One region of the Pseudoalteromonas sp. SD03 genome, then DNA from elsewhere that is predicted to be linked to it. Evidence: predicted binding sites of a transcription regulator. Region 1 holds the regulator's gene; the other holds the start of a gene.
What was found. The regulator ArgR, encoded in region 1, controls arginine synthesis, uptake and breakdown. The targets are predictions, from matches to a motif close to ANTGAATANNTATTCANT.
Positions count from the first base shown of each region.

Region 2: the regulator ArgR is predicted to act here: its motif matches at 6,874-6,891, upstream of ABZP26_RS17250 (arginase family protein).

Region 1 is NZ_CP162514.1:3,020,218-3,028,881, reverse strand. Features, by position in the region: gene ABZP26_RS14155 (ABC transporter permease) at 1-130, shown strand, start outside; gene ABZP26_RS14150 (ABC transporter ATP-binding protein) at 131-1,183, shown strand; gene ABZP26_RS14145 (Dyp-type peroxidase) at 1,223-2,122, shown strand; gene argR (transcriptional regulator ArgR) at 2,180-2,647, opposite strand; gene mdh (malate dehydrogenase) at 2,863-3,795, shown strand; gene ispB (octaprenyl diphosphate synthase) at 3,872-4,843, opposite strand; gene rplU (50S ribosomal protein L21) at 5,267-5,578, shown strand; gene rpmA (50S ribosomal protein L27) at 5,595-5,852, shown strand; gene cgtA (Obg family GTPase CgtA) at 6,007-7,158, shown strand; gene folA (type 3 dihydrofolate reductase) at 7,230-7,721, shown strand; gene ABZP26_RS14105 (DUF3718 domain-containing protein) at 7,804-8,178, shown strand; gene ABZP26_RS14100 (methyl-accepting chemotaxis protein) at 8,362-8,664, shown strand, end outside.
Region 2 is NZ_CP162515.1:181,105-189,768, reverse strand. Features, by position in the region: gene ABZP26_RS17285 (M24 family metallopeptidase) at 1-75, opposite strand, end outside; gene ABZP26_RS17280 (flavin reductase family protein) at 214-822, opposite strand; gene ABZP26_RS17275 (SDR family NAD(P)-dependent oxidoreductase) at 834-1,559, opposite strand; gene ABZP26_RS17270 (thiol-disulfide oxidoreductase DCC family protein) at 1,556-1,954, opposite strand; gene ppc (phosphoenolpyruvate carboxylase) at 2,075-4,720, shown strand; gene cdd (cytidine deaminase) at 4,842-5,771, shown strand; gene udp (uridine phosphorylase) at 5,760-6,515, opposite strand; gene ABZP26_RS17250 (arginase family protein) at 6,928-8,037, shown strand; gene ABZP26_RS17245 (ABC transporter substrate-binding protein) at 8,135-8,664, shown strand, end outside.

The DNA of each region.
Region 1 (8,664 bases):
AGCAACTCATGTGTTTCAGTATGTAAGCGATGAACAATTAGAGCTGGCCTCTATATCGGCTTTGTTTATTGTGGTGGTGGGGTTTATTCCGTTATATTTTATTAACCGTTCAATGGAGCAACGTAGCTAAATGAGTAGTTTGATTTTACAAGGCGTGAGCTATGCATATAACGGGACTAAGGTGATAGATAATTTAGATTTAACCTTAGGTAAAGACGAAATAGTGTGTTTGCTCGGAGCCAGTGGCTGCGGTAAAACCACCACACTAAAAGCCATTGCAGGATTAATTGAAGCCAAACAAGGGCAGGTATTTATTGATGGTAAGCTAGTCAGTGATGCTAATACGTTTGTTTCACCTGAGCACCGTAATATTGGCATGATGTTTCAAGACTATGCGTTATTTCCGCATTTAACGGTGGCTAATAATATTGCGTTTGGGCTAAGCGGCATGAGCAAAGCAGATAAACACGCACGCGTAAGTGAAATGCTAAAGCTGGTACACTTGGTAGGCTGCGCCGATAGATTCCCTCATCAACTCTCTGGTGGGCAACAGCAGCGAGTAGCGATTGCACGCGCATTAGCATATAAACCTAGCTTACTGTTACTTGACGAGCCATTTTCTAATATTGATACCCAAGTACGATTTGAGTTAATTGCCGACATTAGGCGCATTATTAAGGCGCAGCAAGTATCGGCTGTGTTTGTTACTCACTCAAAAGAAGAGGCGTTTGCTTTTTCAGATACACTTGCGGTTATGCACCAAGGCAAAATTGCGCAGCAAGGTACGCCAGAACAGCTTTTTGCTAAACCACGTTCAAAGGAGGTTGCAGAGTTTCTGGGTCAGGGCATATACTTAAGCGCAACCGTATTAACCGCCACTGAATATCAAACGCAGTTTGGGGTGGTTGAATCAATACAGCCACAGCAGTATGGCGTGGCCGATAAGGGCGTTATTTATGTGCGTCCGCATCAACTTGAACTTGCTAGTAATAACGATACTCAACAGCAATCTGAGCGGGTTAGTATATTAAGTAGTCGCTTTATTGGCTCTGCTTATGTATACACTGTGGTTATTGCTGAGCAAGAAATAGAAGTTGCAGCCCAGTATGGCCAGTCATTTGAAATTAATGAACAGGTTATAATAAAAATAAAACCGCACACGGTGAATTTTTTTGAATCGTAATTAATCGCTGTGTTTTGCTCTAAAAAGTAAGGAATAACAATGGCGCAAGCGCAATCAGGGATTTGTGCTGAAGCAAACTTACACGGTTTGCACTTATTTTTTAATGTACTTGATGGTCACGACGAATCACTTCGCGCTAAGCTTAAAAAAGTGAGCGATATTGAAGATGAGTTTAGTGATCAGTTCTCTGAATCTATGCTTTCTTGTATGGTCGCCATTGGCGCGCAATATTGGCCACACATTCTGCCCGATTATATGCCAAGTGAGCTGCAAAGCTTTCCTAATATCACCCATAGCGATTTTGTGATGAGTGCAAGGCCATGCGATTTATTTGTACAAATCCGCTCAGACAGAGAAGATGTAAACCACCTGTTTGCATTGCAAATATTAAAACTTTTCAACCCTGATGTTGAGCTGGTGGAGCAAATTCGTAATTTTCGTTTTCTAGATGGCCGTGATTTTAATGGTTTTATTTATGCGGGCGATACTCCGCATGGTCGTCAAAAACGGGTAACGGCCCTCGTTAATAAGCCTGATAGCTTTGAAGATCAAGGCAGCTATATTCATGTTCAGCGCTATAAGCATGACTTAACGTTATGGCAGCACTTGTCGTTGCAAGAACAAGAACAAATAATGGGGCGTACTCGTCTCGACAATACCCTAATAAGCCCCGCACTTGAAAGCAGCCATGCAACCCGAAGTGAATTAAAAGATGAACAGGGGCAAGCATTATTACTAAATCAAAGTATGCCTTATGGCGACGTGTATGAGCAGGGGATGTTAATGATTACGTGCTCGGCTAAAGGGGATGCGTTCGAGAAAGTACTCAATAGCCGATTAGGGCAGGGGGAGTATTACGACCATTGGCTTGATTTTACTCAAGCAGATATGGGCTCTGCGTTTTTTGCACCCTCAGTGCGATTTCTAAAGCAGCTATAAAACAAGCCAGTAACGGCTACGTATTAGTATAGCCGTAACAGTGATAACCAAACGAGTTTAAACCGTATCAAACAAAATACGCACACGCTCTAATGTGAGGTCTATTTCTGATACTTTCGCTGGCGCAATAAAAATAGTGTCATCGCCGGCAATTGTTCCTAATACGCCATCTGCTTTACCTAATGAGTCAAGTAAACGGGCAATTAGCTGAGCAGCCCCAGGACTGGTGCGAATAATAATCATCATTTCGTTATGCATAATGTCAATAACTAACTGGCGTAACGGGCTTTTAGCGGTTGGTACACCCATTTCGGCAGGTAAACAGTACACCATTTCTTGTTTTGCATTGCGGGTGCGTACCGCGCCAAACTTACTTAACATCCGCGACACTTTACTTTGGCTAATATTATCAAAGCCTTGTTCTTTTAATGCGTCAACTATTTCGCCTTGTGAGCCAAAATTCTCTTCTTTTAAAAGTGCTTTAAAGGCTTTTACCAATGCTTCTTGTTTGTCTTGTGGTTGCATAGTGTCTAATTAGTTATGTTGTCGATACTGCAAATTCTACACAAAAATGCATATTTATGCAGCAGTTGTTTAGGTTTTGCTGCGTTTAAACAGCAAAGTTTACAACTATGGTCGAAAATATAGCTAAAATAGGCAGGATAAATTTGTTTTTAGTCGCTAATTTCTTTATCTTATAAACCACAAATATTTCCTTCCTCAAATCACGGAGAATTCCAATGAAAGTTGCTGTATTAGGTGCTGCAGGTGGTATCGGTCAAGCGTTGTCTTTATTATTAAAAACAGGCTTACCAGCTGGTTCAGAATTATCACTATATGATGTTGCGCCAGTAGTTCCTGGTGTTGCTGTTGACCTTTCTCATATCCCAACAGATGTAAAAGTTGAAGGTTTTGGTGCAGATGCACTAGATAAAGCATTAACAGGTTGTGATATTGTTTTAATCCCAGCGGGTATGCCACGTAAGCCAGGTATGGATCGTGCTGATTTATTTAATGTTAACGCTGGTATCATTAAAACATTAGCAGAAGGCATTGTTGCTAACTGTCCTAAAGCGCTTGTAGGTATTATCACTAATCCAGTTAATGGAACTGTACCTATTGTTGCTGAAGTATTCAAAAAAGCAGGTACTTACGATGCTAAGCGTGTATTTGGTATTACAACTTTAGATGTGATCCGTTCTGAAGCGTTTATTGCTGAACTTAAAGGCTTAGACGTAGCAAGTGTTAAAGTACCAGTGATTGGTGGCCACTCAGGCACAACCATTCTACCGTTACTTTCTCAAGTTGAAGGTGTTACTTTCACTGATGAAGAAGTAGCTACACTAACTCCTCGTATCCAAAACGCAGGTACTGAAGTAGTTAATGCTAAAGCGGGCGGTGGTTCTGCAACATTATCTATGGGTGCTGCTGCAGCACGTTTTTGTATGTCTTTAGTTAAAGGCTTACAAGGTGAAGACGTTGTAGATTATGCATTCGTTGCTGTTGAAAATGGCGATGCAGAGTACTTTGCACACCCGGTACGTTTAGGCAAAAATGGCGTAGAAGAAATTCTTTCTTACGGCACTCTAAGCGCATTTGAAGAGCAAGCTAAAAATGACATGCTTGAAACGCTGAAAAAAGATATCAAAGAAGGTGTTGATTTTATGGCGTAATAGCCAAAATTAACCCATAAAAAAAGCCTGCATTTGCAGGCTTTTTTATTGCTCGGAATTATCTACACAGTATTACTTAGTGGTCGCGGTCAACCGCTATTCTAGCTAAGCTAATTAGTGCTTGCTTGTAACTCGACTCAGCTAAGCAATCTAAACAGGCAATTGCTTTATTAGCTTCTTGCTCGGCTTTTTTCATTGTGAACTCAAGGGCATTGGTATGTTTGAGCGCAGCCAGTATCTCGTCAAGGTGCTCCATACCATTACAGTGCTCAATAGCGTCTCTTATTAACTGTGTTTGATGCTCACTACCGTGTTGCATTGCATATATAAGAGGTAACGTCGGCTTACCTTCAGCTAAATCGTCGCCAATGTTTTTACCAAGTTGGTCGGCATTAGCGTTGTAATCTAAAACATCATCCACTAACTGAAAAGCAGTACCTAAATGCATGCCATACAAATTAAGTGCTTCTAGTACACTATCGTCTTGATCAGTAATAATGGCCGCAAGACCCGTCGCTGCTTCAAATAGCTTGGCGGTTTTAGAATAAATAACCTGCATATAACTGGCTTCAGTGGTATCAGGGTCGTTGCAGTTCATTAATTGCAGCACTTCACCTTCAGCAATAATGTTGGTTGCATCAGCCAGTACTTGCATTATTTGCATTTTACCAAGACCCACCATTAGCTGAAACGAGCGGGTGTAAATAAAATCACCCACCAGTACGCTAGCAGCATTACCAAACTCAGCATTTGCTGTAGGTGTGCCACGGCGCAAATTAGATTCATCTACAACATCATCATGTAAAAGCGTTGCGGTATGAATAAATTCAATGATAGTTGCTAGCGTAATGTGATCTTTGCCTTGGTAACCTAGCGCTTTAGCCGCCAAAATAGCCAACATAGGGCGAACACGTTTGCCACCGCTGTTAACAATATACAAACCAAGTTGATTAACTAACGCCACATCTGAGCGCATTTGCGCATGTATTAGTTGATTGACGTCATTCATATCGCTTTCGATTAACGCCTGGATAGCTTTTATATCCATTGATCTCCGAGCCAATTTTAATGTGTGAACGGCGCAGATTGTACAACAAAAAATGCATTAGCTCGATATTTTGTGATGATTCCTTAAAAAAACACCCTTAAGTAGGTTAAATGACCTATTAACCTTGTGAATAATTGATTAAACACCCTGGTTTAATTTTGAATCACCCTTGGCGGTTAATTGAACTACATAGACTCGCTTTGCTATTGCTAATTTATTTTCTGTAACCGTTAAAAAGCGCTTGGCAAAGGGGGATTTTAATATAAAATAGGGGAAATATTGAATTGCTCTCAATGCAGCTACTTTTTATTCATTTAATTACAAAAAGAGGCTTGCTAGTTTTTACGCATTAGCGTAAACTTCGCGCCCTATTGAAGAATATTTTAGTTGCGTCGATTTGAGGGCGCACAGACGGAGTTAATTATGTACGCGGTTTTCCAAAGTGGTGGTAAACAGCACCGTGTGACTGAAGGTCAAACAATTCGTCTTGAGAAATTAGACGTTGAAACTGGTGCAGCAGTTGAATTTGATTCAGTACTTTTAGTTGCTGATGGTGAGAAGATCGAGATTGGTGTACCGTTCGTAAACGGTGGTAAAGTAACAGCTGAGGTTGTTTCACACGGTCGCGGTGAGAAGATTAAGGTTGTTAAATTTAGACGCCGTAAGCATTCTCGTAAGCAAATGGGCCATCGTCAATGGTTCACAGAAGTTAAAATCACTGGCATTAGCGCTTAATTAGAGGTACTTAGAAATGGCACATAAAAAAGCAGCTGGTAGTACTCGTAACGGTCGCGATTCAGAAAGCAAACGCCTAGGTGTTAAGCGTTTTGGTGGCGAATCAGTTCTAGCGGGTAGCATCATTGTTCGTCAGCGTGGAACTCGTTTCCACCCAGGCGCAAACGTAGGTATCGGTAAAGACCACACTATCTTCGCAAAAGCAGATGGTAAAGTTCAGTTTGAACAAAAAGGTCCTTTAAACCGTAAATACGTAACTATCGTAGCTGAGTAATCAGTAAGGTAGTTAAAAAACCCCGCCTTTGCGGGGTTTTTTGTTTTAAGCATGTTTAAATATATACCCAAGTGTTTTTATGCTCAGTGTGCTCTATAGGCCACTTAGGTATATAATAGAGTTATTAACAAGCCAATCCCTAAAGTGAGTAATCATGAAGTTTGTAGATGAAGTAGAAATTCGCGCAGAAGCTGGTGACGGTGGCAGCGGCATCGTGTCTTTTCGTCGTGAGAAATATGTTCCAGATGGTGGACCTGATGGCGGTGACGGTGGAGACGGTGGTAGTGTTTATCTACAAGCTGATGAAAACTTAAATACCCTTATTGACTATCAATTTGAGCGTTTTCACAGAGCAGAACGCGGTACAAACGGTCAAAGCCGTAATTGTACGGGTAAGAAAGGTGAAGACCTGATCGTTAAAGTGCCTGTTGGTACACGTATTATTGATGTTGATACACAGGAATCATTAGGGGATTTAACCCAAGATGGTCAACGAATTGTGGTTGCAAAAGGCGGTTTCCATGGCTTGGGGAATGCGCGTTTTAAATCAAGTACTAATCGTGCTCCACGTCAAAAAACACTTGGCACACCGGGTGAAGTACGTAACCTTAAGTTAGAGCTAATGCTACTGGCTGATGTCGGCTTACTAGGCTTACCAAATGCAGGTAAATCAACCTTTATCCGCAGTGTGTCAGCTGCAAAACCTAAAGTAGCTGATTATCCATTTACTACGCTGATTCCTAACTTAGGGGTTGTTCGTCCTGAAGCAAACAAATCATTTGTAATTGCTGATATTCCAGGTTTGATTGAAGGCGCGTCAGAGGGTGCGGGATTAGGTATTCGCTTCTTAAAGCATTTAGAGCGTTGTCGTGTGCTTTTACATATTATAGATGTAATGCCAGTTGATGGCTCTAACCCTGTTGATAATGCATTTGCAATCATCAACGAGCTACACCAGTACAGCCCTAAGCTTGCTGAAAAGCCACGCTGGTTAGTATTTAATAAAATTGATTTATTGCCTGAAGATGAAGCCAAAGCCTTATGTGAGCAAATTGCAGAAGAGTTGGGTGAGTCTGAAAATATTTACAGTATTGCTGCAATTAATAAATTAAATACGCAGCCATTAATTCACGACATCATGACGCTACTTGATAACATGCCTAAAGAGAAGTTTGTTGAAGTGGCAGACGAAGAGGTTGAATTTAAGTGGGATACCTACCATCAAAAAGCCACTAAAGGCGATGATGATGACTGGGATGATTGGGATGAAGATGATTACGACGTAGAAGTTGTCTACGAGCGTTAATAATTGTTTATATTTAAAAGGAGCTAACGCTCCTTTTTCTTTGATTAATAATAAAGTATTGGGTATTTAGTGTGATAATTTCAATGATTGCAGCAATGGCAAATAACCGTGTCATTGGCTTAGATAATAAAATGCCATGGCATTTACCTGGTGACCTTCAGCACTTTAAAAAAGTAACCTCTGGTAAACCCGTTATTATGGGGCGCAAAACATTTGAATCAATAGGCCGACCGTTACCTGGGCGACGTAATATTATTATTACTCGTAATAAAGACTATCACGCATCAGGAATTGAAACAGTAACCACACCAGAAGCTGCACTTGAGCTTGTTAATGATGTTGCAGAGGTGATGATAATTGGTGGCGGAAACATCTACCAGCAGTTTTTAGCGCAGGCGCAGCGCTTGTATTTAACCTTTATAGACTTAGATGTTGAAGGGGATACACAATTTCCTGATTATAAAAGTGTTGCAAACTGGCAAATTGAAGATGAAATGTTGATGACGCCCGATGATAAAAATAAATATAGTTATAAGTTCGTAACTTTGAATAAAGTTTCTTAACATTATTGCGAAAATCTGAGCGTGTTGGTACAATATTAAACAGTCGAGTACGAAAAAAGTATTAATATAGGGTGTCCAATCAATGATTAAATTACCAAAGCTAGTTGTAATTGCTGCTATTGCAGCGGGTTCGTTCGCTTATACTGCGCCTGTAAGCGCTGATGATCAGTTAGCTGTTTCAGTCTGTGAATACATTGCCGCTGATGATAAAAATCGTCTGCGTAGCAAACTAAAAAGTTCACGTGTGAAAGTACGTAATATCTATGATGCAGTTTTCTGTAATGGTAACAACTTATTGCGTCACGCTGTTGCAAGTAATGCGGTTGATACGGGTGAGTACATTGTTAAAAACTTATCAAAAAGCTCACTTGAAGATGGCGCAGATATCGCTTGGGCTGAGGCAAATCATGCTGGTTCAGCTTTAATCCCTATTATTAAAGACCGCGCAGGCCTTTAATTAAAAGCTTAATTTAAAAAAACCGCGTTTATACGCGGTTTTTTATTAGTTACTTAAAACATCCTTCTATTGAGTCTTTATCTATCTCTCAATACACCTGACTATTACCCTAATTAAGTCTTTTACATAAAAATGTCATAAAAATTCAATACTCTGTATGAATGTCACTTTTGAGATATGTTTATGCGTGTATCATTTTTTACCCGTCTTTTAGCTATTTTATTAACGTTAGCCAGTGTGTTGCTCGCCGCTACCTTGTTATGGGCAAGTCATACATTACTAAAAATTCAACAACAAGATATTGCTTATAGCCAATTAAAAAATACCATAATGGTCGATCTTGCTGGCCTTTTAGAAGACTACTTGGCACGAGGCAATAGCCAATACCTGACGCAATCTTCAGCTTTAATTGAGCAACTTAAAGCGCAGCAGCTAACTGTACTTCCCTCTGAGTTAGAAGTGCGCCTTTCAACACAGCTATTTTCA
Region 2 (8,664 bases), on a different replicon from region 1:
TACTGAGTGGGTCATATTGCTTAAACTAGCAAGTGCTTGTTCGGGTGTGTGTGTACCAATACCAACTGTGGTCATATATTTCTCCTACAAAATTTTGCATAGTGTGTAGGCTAAACGCGTTCAATTCAAATTAATTGCGATTAGTGAACAAGGGATTAAACAAATGGGGGGAGTTATCAAGTCCCTCATTCCCAAGGACTTGATAACCTTGGGCTATTTTTTCGCGTAGGGTAAACGATTGAGCTTATTCGCCGTGTGGTAGCTATCTAATCCGGTTACTGCAACGGTATCGATGGCTTGTAAGTCTAAAAAGCCATCACTTTGAAGTGCTGATTTATCTACGTACACATCCATTATTTCGCCAATAACCAGCTCAGTGCCATTAACAGCTAAATGCTGGTTCTCAACAAATTTTACTGCGTATTTTAGTCGGCTTTGTGCAACAAAAGGCGCTTTAAAGTCGTTTAAGTACTCTGTTTTTAAACCCGTTGCATTAAACTCAGACTCGTCTTTGGCGTAACGTGCAGAGGTTTGGTGTGCTTGCTGGTATATATCACTGTTTACTTGATTAATGGTATAGATACCTGTTTCTATAATATTTTCGAATGTATGCCTTGGTACGCTGTGCGGGCGCATTATCATGCCTACTAGCGGTGGGTGTGCGCCTAAATGAATAACTGAACTGACAATGGCTAGATTAGTATTACCTTGTAAGTCTTGTGTGCCAATTAAGTTTGCACTTTTAAACCCTGAAAGTGAGTTGATAAAGTGTGTACGGGTATGTTTTTCAAGTGCGGCTATGCGGTCTTTCGAAAAATGCATGTGTTTGTTCCTTACCATTTTATGGTGTTTCCTTGCCAATCTAGGTAGGCAGGTTCGCCGTTGAGTTCTAGCTGTGGGTTTTCGTAAGTAAATTTAAATAATTGCTGAGCAACAAAGTCAGGGGTAAACAGTTTATCTGCGGGCACATTTTTTTGAAATGGCTTAGAGAGCTGTGTATCTGTAGTACCCGGGTGAAATAAAACAAGTTTGGTATTTTTAGCGCGACGAGCAAGTTCAATGGCGGCTGTTTTAAATAACATGTTCAGCGCAGACTTAGATGCGCGATAGGTATACCAGCCACCCAATTTATTGTCGTTAATACTGCCTACACGAGCGCTCAAAGCAGTAATTGTGCAGTGAGTTTTATGATTAAGCAGCGGCACTATACTTTGTAAGCACAGCAGGGGGACAAGTGTATTAGAGTGCAAAAGCTGCATAAAATAATCACTGTTAATTTCTTCGAGCTTTTTTTCCGGCATGTGCTGGTCGTTATGTAATTGACCATTAAATATAATTACCTGAGCAAGCCCAATTTGTTGTGACTTTAACGACTGGGTTAGCTCATTTAGGCTTTGCGCCGAGTAGTCGCTGTGGAAATAGGTTACCTTGTCATCATTATGCTCAATATTCGATGAGCTGACACAAATTATATTAAATTGTGTTGCTTGCTGATTTAAATGATTTACGTAGGATTGTGCAATGGCGCTACTGGCGCCAAATAAAATCACTGTTTTCATTTTTCACCTTTAGATTTGATATTGCATTGACCATTACTACACTGCGCATTGGGCATTAAAAAACGGCTAATGTGGTGACGATATTTTGCAAAAAAAGTGTAAGCATGATCGGCAAAAAAGCGAATTACTGGCAAACGAATTATTTTAAGCCAACGGTATTTCCCAACGGTGCGCCAAGCTTGATAAGTGACGTCTAAGCCGTAAATCATCTGCCCCTTATCAGTTTGGGCGTGCAATAAATCCATGGCATTTTGTTTATCGATTGCAGGAAAACGCTCACTAAAATCATCCGCATTTAAATCTTCTAGTGTAATTTTATGATCAACATCGGCACGTTTTAAATGTTGCATTTCTGCATTGCAAAGGGGGCAATTGCCATCGTAAAAAATGATCATGTTGTCGCTTTGTGTTTATTTTACATATGCTTTTTTACGACAAGGCGATGCAAATGGATCTATTAAATATTCCCGCTTAATGATATTAATAGGTCTCCAAGAAACGAAGGAGAGCTAGAAATGAGTGAACAATATGCCGCCTTGCGAGGTAATGTTAGTCTACTTGGTCAATTATTAGGACAAACTATTAAAGATGCCCAAGGCCAAGAGATTTTAGATAAAGTAGAAGAAATTCGGGCTTTATCAAAATCATCTCGCAGTGGCAATGAAGCCGATCGCCAAGCGTTAATTGATGTACTTCATGCGCTTAGTGATGAGGAGCTTTTACCGGTTGCCCGTTCATTTAATCATTTTTTAAACTTAGCTAATGTTGCAGAGCAGTTTCATACCGTATCACGTTTTAATGATGTTGGTTTTTGCCAACTAAATCCTCTCACTCAAACATTAAAAACGTTAGCAGCAAAGGCCGAACAAGGTCAGCTTAATCATAATCATTTAGCCGACACACTCTCAAAACTCCACATAAACTTAGTACTAACCGCTCACCCAACCGAAGTGACTCGCCGTACTATTATTAATAAACATGTTGAACTAAGCGATTGTTTAGCGTCGCTTGAGCGTACCGATAACCTTGCGCAAGAGCGCGAAGCGATATTAAATCGAATTGCGCAGCTAATTAGCCAAGCCTGGCATACCGACGATATTCGTCGTTCTCGCCCAAGCCCAGTTGATGAAGCTAAATGGGGCTATGCGGTAATTGAAAATAGCTTATGGGATGCCGTGCCACGTTTTTTACGTGAGTTTAGCCAGCATGTTAAACAGCATTTGAGCCTTGAGCTACCAGCTAACTACAGTCCGATAGAATTTACGTCATGGATGGGGGGGGATCGAGATGGTAACCCGTTTGTAACCGCCGAGGTGACAAAGCAAGTACTCGATCATGGCCGTTGGATGGCGCTGGATTTATACCAGCGTGATTTAGAAACTTTGTGTGCTGAACTTTCTATGTCTGATGCCAGCGATGAGCTTATTAAGCTGGCAGGGCAAGAGTTTGAACCTTATCGAGCCGTGCTCAAAGAGCTTAAAAATCAAGTGGCTGAAACAGTGATGTACTTAAGCGCTAAAATTAAAAATAAGCGTACAGAATCACAAGATTTAATTACTGATATTAACCAAATTAAGCACCCAATTGAGGTGTGTTATCGCTCATTGTTAAAATGCAATATGCAAGTGGTTGCTGATGGCTTGCTATTAGATGTGATCCATCGTGTAAATAGCTTTGGTTTGCGTTTGGCAAAACTGGATGTGCGACAGGATTCGTCAAGACACAGCGATGTGTTTTCAGAATTAACTCGTCATTTAGGTATTGGCGATTACAATCAATGGGAAGAGCAAGACAAACAAGCTTTTTTACTGACAGAGCTAAATTCACGTCGTCCGCTTATTCCTAGGCATTGGCAACCAAGTCCAGAAGTGCAAGAGGTGCTCGACACCTTTGATGTTATTGCACAGCAAGATGAAAAAACCTTTGGTTTATACATTATATCTATGGCACGAACCGCCTCTGACATATTAGCAGTGCAGCTATTACTTAAAGAGTCTGGCTGTGGTTTTGAACTGCCCGTGGCGCCTTTATTTGAAACCTTGGACGATTTAAACGATGGCCACAACGTCATCACTACGCTTTTAAATAACGAGTGGTACCGTGGACACATCAAAAACACCCAAAATGTAATGATTGGCTATTCAGACTCAGCCAAAGATGCAGGCATGATGGCTGCTGGTTGGGCACAATATGAGGCAATGGATAAGCTCGTACAACTAGCGGATGAACGCGGTATTGAGCTTATTTTATTCCATGGACGTGGTGGTACGGTTGGACGTGGTGGTGCGCCTGCTGCACAAGCATTGCATTCTCAGCCGCCGGGGTCGTTAAAAGGCGGGCTTAGGGTAACAGAGCAAGGTGAAATGATCCGCTTTAAGTTTGGATTACCCAATGTGGCATTACAAAGCTTAAATATTTATGCAGGTGCGGTACTACAAAGTAATTTATTGCCACCACCAGAGCCTAAATCACAGTGGCGTGAAGTAATGGCATTAATTAGCGATGTGTCGTGTCAGCACTACCGTAATGTGGTGCGCCACGATGAAAACTTTGTGCCTTACTTTAGAATGGCGACACCTGAATTGGAATTGTCAAAATTACCGTTAGGCTCAAGACCTGCAAAACGAAATCCAAATGGAGGGGTTGAGAGCTTACGTGCTATTCCATGGATTTTTGCGTGGAGTCAAAACCGGTTAATGTTACCTGCATGGTTAGGTGCATTAAGCGGACTTAAGGCCGCGCTTGAAAAATATGGAATTGAAACCTTAAGCGAAATGAGTTTGCAATGGCCGTTCTTTAGAGCACGTTTAGAAATGCTAGAAATGGTATTTAGTAAAGCGGATAGCTGGTTGAGTGAGCATTACGATAATGCGCTGGTGGAAGAGATGTATAAGCCTTTAGGTGTTGCCTTGCGAGAGGAACTTGGTGAGGCGATGACGTTAGTGCAATCATTAAGCCCACAAAAAAGCTTATTGGCTGATCAGCCTTGGATCAAAGAGTCTATTGGGCTTAGAAACCCATACACCGACCCGCTTAATGTATTACAAGTTGAGTTATTACGTCGTTCTCGTGGCGATGATAAAGGCAATGAAAATGATATAGACAATGCCTTGATGATCACTATGACCGGTATTGCAGCGGGTATGCGTAATACAGGTTAATCCAAAACTAGATTAGTTTTAGAGGGAACACACGACGTGTTCCCTTTTTTACGTTGAATAGGCTGGTATTTAGTTTGCCAACCTTTTACACTACTTGGCCATTGAACAAATAAAAACTATTATGGCTTCAGCAACTTTTAAAGTGCAACATAATACAGCACTTAGCAATTCACACATTTCTCTAAACGTAGCGCAAACGCAAGCTCTACGCAGTCAATTAAAAACTCAACGCGGTATTTTATATTCAAGCGATATTAAAGCGCTTTGCACCGAGCTTAATGTTAGCGACGATGCATTATTACAAGGCTTAGTGCCTATGGCTTCAGAGTTTTCCGTTGCACCTATTTCCAAATTTCATGTCGGCGCAATTGTAAAAGGGCTCGATTCACAAGGAAACACTACTTTTTACTTTGGCGCTAACGCTGAGTTTGACCATCAAGCACTTAGTTTAGTGGTGCACGGTGAGCAATCTGCAATTAATAATGCCTGGTTAAATGGCGGTAAAAAAATTCTTAAAATAGCGATTAGTGATGTCCCATGTGGGTACTGTCGTCAATTTATGAATGAACTCGCTGATGCGAAAGAGCTTGATATTTTACTGCCAGCACAAAACTTTAAATTGGCAGAGTTATTACCTCATTCATTTGGACCAACCGATTTAGGCAATGAGCACAGCTTATTTAACCCAGCAGAGCAAACTAATTGTTTTGAAAACAAACAACTTGATGAAAAGCTGATGAGCTATGCTTTAGCGGCTTATGTGCCATACAGCCAAAATTACAGTGCAGTAAAAATAAGTACGTTTGAAAACGGTGATTTTTATGGCAGCTATGCAGAAAATGCAGCGTACAGCCCGAGTTTATCGCCATTACAAAGTGCTGTGAGTCAGTTGTTTTTAGCAGGACTGAACTTTGATAAGCAAACAGTTAAATCAGTTACGTTATTAGAAACGGCTGGTCATGAAAACCAATCAGGGGTGGCAAAAGCCGTGTTAGCAAGCTTTACTGGCTTGCCAACACTTGAGGTTATTAGCGCAACATTAGCCAAGTAACACTTTAGCGGCTTCAAGTACCACGGCAACCGATTTTTTCTCAATCTCGCCGTGGTCTACGTTAGGAATTTCTTGACGTGTTCTATTTACTAATACACCTGCAACACAGGCTGCTTGTAGGCCAAGAGCGGCACACATAGTAAATAAAGTAGCCGATTCCATTTCGTAGTTCATCACGCCTAGTTTTTGCCATTCTTCACAGCTACCCTGTAATGACTTAGGAACATAACCAGAATGCGTATCATAACGCTCTTGTCCTGGGTAGAAGGTATCGCTTGAAGCGGTGATACCGATATGAAAATCGATGTTTAGGTTTTCACAGGCTTTTACCATCGCTTGAGTGGCAAAAAAATCAGAAACAGCAGGGTAGCACAGCGGTGCAAAATGCTGACTCGCGCCATCTAAACGAACTGAGGCTTGGCTAATTAAAATATCGCCTTCGTTAATGTGCGGCTGAATCGCGCCTGTTGTGCCAATGCGAAGAAAGCTACGTACGCCAAGTTGAGCCAGTTCTTCAACCGCAATTGACGTTGAAGGGCCGCCGATACCGGTTGAACATACAACCACTGAGTGGCCGTTTAATTGGCCTAAATAAATGTGAAACTCACGCGTTTGAGCAAGGCAGGTTGGATTATCTAAGAACTGTGAAATGCGTGCTGCACGATCTGGATCCCCTGGAACAATAGCCAGTTTTGCACCTTTTAAATCATCAATACACAGTCCTAAGTGAAATACTTTTTCCATAACTAAGCCTTTTTAATAAGAGTTGTTGTCAATTTAACATGATTACGAGAAACCTAAATGAAGTACAGGACGGATGTCCGTATTGATTTATTCATCAACTCTGAATATTCAATCAATGGCTAAAATTACTAACAAAATGAGCCAGTTGACTTGTTTGCTCAGACACTATATTCATACCTCAGAGCAAACCAGTAGCTAGCTAAAAGAGTTGTTAGCTAAATTTTAAATTGTTTATATTCATAAGGTTAGTTAGTAGGTTTTGTATTGTTTTGCCGCTGACCTAACCTCGCAAAACACAACGTTCAGTGATTTTTATAACCACAGACAATTAATTTTTAATTTATTCAGCGTTCGTCGTTTTGCATAACTACTCAATAATAGACAAGATATTCAGATTGAAAAAGGGTTTACAATGAGCACACAATTTCAAGCATTTAAAAATAAAGTTGAACACTGTTTATGTGCACCTGGCGACGGTGTATTCACGGTTAATACGGCAAAAGAACGCAAAGCAGCACTCAGAAATAAATTATATGGTCAAACTGAAAATGTCGATGCTTTATGGCGTGACTCGCTAAATGAATTACCTAACTCACCCCACAAAGCGGTTATGCTGGGGATTAGCTCTGATTGTGGTGGTGGTATTTTACGCGGTGCAAACTGGGGGCCTTTATTTTTACGTTCAGCTTTAATTGACCAGCAAACACAGTGTCGTTCATTTGACTTAGGTGATGTGCGCGTAATACCGCATTTATTACACGATAAATACTTAAACGAGGCAACAATTACCAATTGCCAAAAAGCGCTTTATGGCAATGACAATAACGATCATTTCGTAAGTCCACTGTCTATTACCGAAGATGTATGTGACAGCTTTTATGCAACATTCCAAGATAAAGGCATTTTTGGCATTGGTGGCGATCATTCTATTAGTTACCCGCTGACAAAAGCGTACTTAAAAGCAAAGCGTAGCCAAGGTAAGCGTACGGCTATTATTCATTTCGACGCCCACACCGATTTATTGGTTGAGCGTTTAGGCATCGATTTATGTTTTGGCTCTTGGTGTACCCATATTTTAGAATTTTTACCCGCGCCACATCATTTAATTCAATTTGGTATTCGCTCAAGTGGTAAGCCTAAATCACATTGGGAAAGTACCTTTGGCGTTAAACAGCACTGGGCTGCTGAAATTATTGAGCGTGGCGCAGCCGCTGTTGCTGCCGATACAATCGCGCAACTAAAGGCTGACAAGGTTGATGAAGTGTATGTAAGCTTTGATATTGACGCACTAGATGCTCAATTTGCCTCAGCAACAGGTACACCTGAAGAAAATGGATTAACACCACAGCATGCGCTTGATATTTTGTCAGCCATTGCCGATGAGTTTCCAATAACCGGTGCAGATATGATGGAAATCGCGCCGTTTACCGACAGCTCATTAGTGGGTCAATCAAGCTCAGAGACGACGCTTAGAGAAGGCGCTAAAATTTCAGCATTCTTAATTGCAGCAATGAATCGTTAATCCTAAAGGTCAAAATTGGCTATTTGTAAATAATCCGCTATATTAAATTTGCTTTTATCAAAAAAGTAACATCTTAAATTTTATATAGTGGGTTATTGTGACTAAGTGGTATTGTGTATTATTGTTCATTGTAAGTCATCATTGTGCGGCTAAACTTACTGTTGTAACAGAGAACTTCGCGCCTGCGCAGTATCTGGACGCGAATAACAATTTAGTAGGTGATGCTGCCGATAAAGTCCGATTAGTGCTTGATAGCGTAGGTATTGATTATTCAATTTCTGTAAACGATTGGAGTATGGCTTACAATATTGCACTGAGAGATCCCCAAACCTGTATATTTTCTATTTCTCGTTCGCCTGAGCGGGAACATAATTTTATTTGGTTTGCTAAGCTTGCCCAATTTGACACTAATTTTTACTCCCTTAAAAGCAAAGGTATTTCCTTAACTAATTTAGAGCAGGCAAAGCAATACCGTATTGCGGTTTTAAAAGATAACTACAGCCATCATTACTTACTTTCAAAGGGCTTTAAAGAAAACGAAAATTTAATGCTGTTTAATAGTTTTGATAATATTTTTAAGATAATCCAAACCCGAAGTTCGAGTATTGATTTAGTTGTTATACCAGC